Regions from separate parts of the Psychrobacillus sp. FSL H8-0483 genome, predicted to be linked through region 2. Evidence: a T-box and tRNA genes for the amino acid it is inferred to sense, from the RefSeq annotation. Region 2 holds a T-box; the other holds one or more tRNA genes.

Region 1 (3,401 bases), 1.8 Mb from region 2:
CGCTAGGCTCCACCATGAACATTGAAAACTGAACATACAAAACGTTAAGACATATAGCTTGAAAGACTAACTCCGGTTAGTTTGATAGCAAAACAATTTTTGACATCATTTAATGATGATGCCAGCAAAACAAATGAGCTTTTTAAGTTCTCTATTATGGAGAGTTTGATCCTGGCTCAGGACGAACGCTGGCGGCATGCCTAATACATGCAAGTCGAGCGAATGACGAAGAAGCTTGCTTCTTCTGATTTAGCGGCGGACGGGTGAGTAACACGTGGGCAACCTGCCCTGTAGATTGGGATAACTCCGGGAAACCGGGGCTAATACCAAATAATCCATTTCCTCACATGTGGAAATGTTAAAAGACGGTTTCGGCTGTCACTACAGGATGGGCCCGCGGCGCATTAGCTAGTTGGTAGGGTAACGGCCTACCAAGGCGACGATGCGTAGCCGACCTGAGAGGGTGATCGGCCACACTGGGACTGAGACACGGCCCAGACTCCTACGGGAGGCAGCAGTAGGGAATCTTCCACAATGGACGAAAGTCTGATGGAGCAATGCCGCGTGAGTGAAGAAGGTTTTCGGATCGTAAAACTCTGTTGTAAGGGAAGAACAAGTACGAGAGTAACTGCTCGTACCTTGACGGTACCTTATTAGAAAGCCACGGCTAACTACGTGCCAGCAGCCGCGGTAATACGTAGGTGGCAAGCGTTGTCCGGAATTATTGGGCGTAAAGCGCGCGCAGGCGGTCCTTTAAGTCTGATGTGAAATCCCACGGCTCAACCGTGGAAGGTCATTGGAAACTGGGGGACTTGAGTACAGAAGAGGAAAGCGGAATTCCAAGTGTAGCGGTGAAATGCGTAGAGATTTGGAGGAACACCAGTGGCGAAGGCGGCTTTCTGGTCTGTAACTGACGCTGAGGCGCGAAAGCGTGGGGAGCAAACAGGATTAGATACCCTGGTAGTCCACGCCGTAAACGATGAGTGCTAAGTGTTAGGGGGTTTCCGCCCCTTAGTGCTGCAGCTAACGCATTAAGCACTCCGCCTGGGGAGTACGGTCGCAAGACTGAAACTCAAAGGAATTGACGGGGGCCCGCACAAGCGGTGGAGCATGTGGTTTAATTCGAAGCAACGCGAAGAACCTTACCAGGTCTTGACATCCCGCTGACCGTTCTAGAGATAGATCTTTCCCTTCGGGGACAGCGGTGACAGGTGGTGCATGGTTGTCGTCAGCTCGTGTCGTGAGATGTTGGGTTAAGTCCCGCAACGAGCGCAACCCTTGATCTTAGTTGCCAGCATTCAGTTGGGCACTCTAAGGTGACTGCCGGTGATAAACCGGAGGAAGGTGGGGATGACGTCAAATCATCATGCCCCTTATGACCTGGGCTACACACGTGCTACAATGGACGGTACAGAGGGTCGCAACCCCGCGAGGGTGAGCTAATCCCATAAAACCGTTCTCAGTTCGGATTGTAGGCTGCAACTCGCCTACATGAAGCCGGAATCGCTAGTAATCGTGGATCAGCATGCCACGGTGAATACGTTCCCGGGCCTTGTACACACCGCCCGTCACACCACGAGAGTTTGTAACACCCGAAGTCGGTGGGGTAACCCTTACGGGAGCCAGCCGCCGAAGGTGGGACAGATGATTGGGGTGAAGTCGTAACAAGGTAGCCGTATCGGAAGGTGCGGCTGGATCACCTCCTTTCTAAGGATATATTACGGAATACAGATTTTTATCTGTATCTTAACGTTTTGTAGTTCAGTTTTGAATGTTCATGTATATTATTATACTGAAATTCAAAGAGGGCCTATAGCTCAGCTGGTTAGAGCGCACGCCTGATAAGCGTGAGGTCGATGGTTCGAGTCCATTTAGGCCCACCATACCTTTTTTTATTTCGGGGCCTTAGCTCAGCTGGGAGAGCGCCTGCCTTGCACGCAGGAGGTCAGCGGTTCGATCCCGCTAGGCTCCACCATAGAATTTACAACAAACTTGTTCTTTGAAAACTGGATAAAACGACATTGAAAGAAATAAATTCAAGAAATTCGATTTATAATCACTTCGGTGATTATAGATTGTGTAGTACTTTTAACTACTAATTTTGAATGGACTCCAAGTAATTGGTAGCCATATTAGGTTAAGTTAATAAGGGCGCACGGTGAATGCCTTGGCACTAGGAGCCGAAGAAGGACGGCACTAACACCGATATGCTTCGGGGAGCTGTAAGTGAGCTTTGATCCGGAGATTTCCGAATGGGGAAACCCACTGTTCGTAATGGAGCAGTACATTTACGTGAATACATAGCGTATCTGTGGCACACCCAGGGAACTGAAACATCTAAGTACCTGGAGGAAGAGAAAGAAAAATCGATTCCCTGAGTAGCGGCGAGCGAAACGGGAATAGCCCAAACCAAGAGGCTTGCCTCTTGGGGTTGTAGGACACTCTACATAGAGTTACAAAGGAATGAGCTAGACGAAGCGATCTGGAAAGGTCCGCAGGATAGGGTAAAAGCCCCGTAGTCAAAAGTTCATTCTCTCTTGAGTGTATCCTGAGTACGGCGGAACACGTGAAATTCCGTCGGAATCTGGGAGGACCATCTCCCAAGGCTAAATACTACCTAGTGACCGATAGTGAACCAGTACCGTGAGGGAAAGGTGAAAAGCACCCCGGAAGGGGAGTGAAATAGATCCTGAAACCGTGTGCCTACAAGTAGTTAGAGCCCGTTAATGGGTGATAGCGTGCCTTTTGTAGAATGAACCGGCGAGTTACGATTACATGCAAGGTTAAGTTGAGAAGACGGAGCCGCAGCGAAAGCGAGTCTGAATAGGGCGAATGAGTATGTGGTCGTAGACCCGAAACCAGGTGATCTACCCATGTCCAGGATGAAGGTAAGGTAACACTTACTGGAGGTCCGAACCCACGCACGTTGAAAAGTGCGGGGATGAGGTGTGGGTAGCGGAGAAATTCCAATCGAACCTGGAGATAGCTGGTTCTCTCCGAAATAGCTTTAGGGCTAGCCTCAAACGTTAAGAATCTTGGAGGTAGAGCACTGTTTGGACTAGGGGCCCATCCCGGGTTACCGAATTCAGACAAACTCCGAATGCCAATGATTTATGTTTGGGAGTCAGACTGCGAGTGATAAGATCCGTAGTCAAGAGGGAAACAGCCCAGACCACCAGCTAAGGTCCCAAAGTATTTGTTAAGTGGAAAAGGATGTGGCGTTGCTTAGACAACCAGGATGTTGGCTTAGAAGCAGCCATCATTTAAAGAGTGCGTAATAGCTCACTGGTCGAGTGACGCTGCGCCGAAAATGTATCGGGGCTAAACAAATCACCGAAGCTGTGGATTGATACCTTTGGTATCAGTGGTAGGAGAGCGTTCTAAGGGCGTTGAAGTCAGAC
Region 2 (3,401 bases):
AGGGCGACGGAAGGACGAAAGCCACAAGACTATCAAAAAAGGAGAGTAGGATCGTGAAGCTAGTCACGATCCTACTCTCCTGAAAATCTCGCGGTAATGATGTAACTAAAGTCCAATTCAAAGGAATCCGGAAACTTCAGGGAACAGGTTTTGCTTTTAAAGAGCGGATCCCTATTTTCTTCATTTAAAGTGAATATCATTCTTTTGAATATTCTTGGGTATAATATTCCATACCTTCTTCATCCACAATAATGCGTTCTCCAATTTTTTTAAACTCCAATGATACACCATCGTCAGCAGTAATATAATAAACATCACCTTTTGTTTTAACTTGGACATTTTGATATAATTTTTCAAACCTTACACCTGATTTAACGTTTTCTAATTCTAAAATCTTATCAATGCTACTTTTTTCTTTGGAATGTCCATAGTAAGCACTAATCATTAGTTCATTTCCAATGACTACAATCAACTGATTACTGCGGCTAGTAAAGCCTGAATCTTCAAAATCACTGGCTTTGGCAATATATGCTGGTTCGTTTGTAGGAGATTCTTCTGAACATGCCACAAATAAAAAGATCAAACTGATACTTAAAAATAATAGTCCTAACCTCTTTTTCACTTCACCGCACCCCATTCCAATTAGTGAAATACTTTTATTTACATACGTTCACAAGACAGTTAAGTTTCAATATTTACAGATATTTCAATTTAAGGACCCTATAAAAAATATTTAATTAGTTTGACAACTCGAAATGATTTATGTTAAATTCATCCATAATAAAACCATACAAATTCGTTGATGAGAAAAAGTAGTTCATGGAACTGTTCTAAAGAGAGCCGGTAGTTGCTGAAATTCGGTGTTCAGTCCATTTGCAAAAATCCTCTCTGAGAAGTCGAGCTGAAATTGAGTAAGTGAGACCGGGTGTCTACCGTTAATAGGAACGCGTATGTTTGTACGTGGCTAAGTGCTATTGTGGAGCGAAAGCATACAATAGAATTAGGGTGGTATCACGGTTAAACCCGTCCCTTTCCAGGGACGGGTTTTTTGTATGTTTTATTAATAAAAATAGGAGTGATATCAGATGGTTAAAGCGAACGAAAAAGAGTCTGTTTTACAAAGAGAAGAACGGATTCAAGCACAATGGTTGGAAGAAGAAATCTTTAAAAAATCTATAGAGTATAGAAACGATAGTCCATCTTTTGTATTTTATGAAGGTCCACCCACTGCAAATGGATTGCCGCATGCTGGGCACGCACTGGGTCGTACAATTAAAGATGTTGTTGCTAGGTATAAAACAATGACAGGACATCAAGTAATACGTAAGGCAGGATGGGATACACACGGTTTACCAGTGGAGTTAGGAGTAGAAAAGCAATTAGGGATTTCCGGGAAAAGTGATATTGAAAAGTACGGTGTGGAAGCTTTCATTGATAAATGTAAAGAAAGTGTTTTTGTCTATGAAAAGCAGTGGCGAGCGTTTACGGAAAAGCTTGGTTATTGGGTGGACATGGAGGATCCCTATGTCACATTAAGTAATGCCTATATTGAAAGCGAATGGAATATACTTGGAACTATTCATGAAAAAGGGTTGTTACAAAAAGGCCACAGGGTTTCTCCCTATTGTCCTAGCTGTCAAACGTCCCTAAGTTCGCACGAGGTGTCACAAGGTTATAAAACAGTGAAGGATTTATCTGCGACAGCTAAATTCAAACGTACAGACCGAGACAATGAATATTTTCTTGGGTGGACGACAACTCCTTGGACCTTACTAGCAAATGTTGCGCTAGCTGTTCATCCATCGTTGAAATATGTTCGTGCAAAACAAGGGCAAGGCATTTTCATTGTAGCGGAAGCATTAGCAAGTTCAGTATTAATGGAAGGCTATGAAATACTATCTGTACATCTAGGAGAGGAATTAAGAGACATACCATATACTCCATTATTTGATTTTGTAGATGTGGAAATCGGTCATAAAGTCGTGACAGCTGATTATATATCTGGAGAAAGTGGAACAGGGATTGTCCACATTGCACCAGCTTATGGGGAAGATGACTATAGGGTGGTGAAAGAAAACGGATTATCGTTCGTCCATTTGGTAGATGAAAAAGGAATGTATACTTCCGAGGTTTTAGGCTTTGAAGGACGATTTGTCAAAGATTGTGATGTAGATATTGTTCGTTACCTTGCTGAAAAAGGATTACTTTTTCATAAAGAAAAGTACGAACATAGCTACCCTCATTGCTGGCGTTGTGATTCACCTCTTTTGTATTATGCAAATGAAAGCTGGTTTATCCAAACAACTGCATTGAAAGAACAATTTATCCAAAATAATGAAGGAGTAACTTGGTATCCAGAGCATATAAAACACGGCAGATTTGGAAACTTTTTAGAACAAATGGTAGATTGGAACATCAGCCGTAAACGCTATTGGGGAACACCGCTCAATGTTTGGGAATGCGCGGTTTGTAATCATCAAATTGCACCGAAAAGTATAGCAGAATTAAAACAGTATTCGATACACCCTATAGAGGAGATCGAATTGCATAAACCATATGTAGATGAAGTGAAGCTCCAATGTTCAAGTTGTAGTGGGTCAATGACAAGAACTCCTGAAGTCATCGATGTTTGGTTCGACAGCGGTTCTATGCCATTTGCCCAATATCACTATCCATTTGAGAATAAAGAGCTATTTGCAAAACAATTCCCAGCGGATGTAGTTATTGAAGGGATTGACCAAACACGAGGATGGTTTTATAGTCTACTCGCAGTATCCACTTTATTTACAGGTAAAGCTCCTTATAAACGTGTTTTGTCGACAGGTCATATTTTAGATGAAAATGGACAAAAAATGTCTAAAAGTAAAGGGAATGTTCTGGATCCAGTAGAGTTAATTCAAAAGTATGGTGCAGATGCATTAAGATGGGCTTTATTAGTTGACAGTGCACCATGGAATACGAAACGTTTTTCCGAACGTATTGTACAAGAAGCAAAGTCGAAATTAGTGGATACTTTAGACAATGTGAATAGTTTTTATTCGCTCTATGCTCATTTAGATAACTACAACCCTAAAGCCGATAATGAAGTGAAGAAAAATAAGTTGGATGACTGGATATTATCTCGTTTGCATAGCACGATTAAAACTGTTCGAACAAACTTAGATGATTATCATTTTACAAATGCAGCAAGAGAAATTGCGAAGTTGTTAGAGGAAGTCAGTAATTGGTATGTAAGACGATCCAGGGAGCGTTTTTGGTCAAGTGAGATGAATCCAGAAAAGGCGGCTGCATATAAGACGCTCTATGAAGTGTTAACTAAAACTAGCCAATTGTTAGCACCACTAACGCCTTTTATTGCAGAAGATGTATATAGGAATTTAACTGGTGAAAGCGTACATTTA

What was found. The T-box of region 2 lies ahead of ileS (isoleucine--tRNA ligase). A T-box ahead of a tRNA ligase gene usually reads a tRNA of that ligase, here a tRNA-Ile.
Region 1: it encodes a tRNA-Ile, which carries the amino acid that the T-box ahead of ileS (isoleucine--tRNA ligase) is inferred to sense. The anticodon was not compared.

Annotation. Positions count from the first base shown of each region.
Region 1 is NZ_CP152052.1:94,682-98,082, forward strand. It holds tRNA gene MHB48_RS00490 (tRNA-Ala) at 1-15, shown strand, start outside; rRNA gene MHB48_RS00495 (16S ribosomal RNA) at 154-1,707, shown strand; tRNA gene MHB48_RS00500 (tRNA-Ile) at 1,807-1,883, shown strand; tRNA gene MHB48_RS00505 (tRNA-Ala) at 1,900-1,975, shown strand; rRNA gene MHB48_RS00510 (23S ribosomal RNA) at 2,136-3,401, shown strand, end outside.
Region 2 is NZ_CP152052.1:1,928,345-1,931,745, forward strand. It holds gene MHB48_RS09205 (hypothetical protein) at 197-622, opposite strand; T-box leader at 791-1,034, shown strand; gene ileS (isoleucine--tRNA ligase) at 1,086-3,401, shown strand, end outside.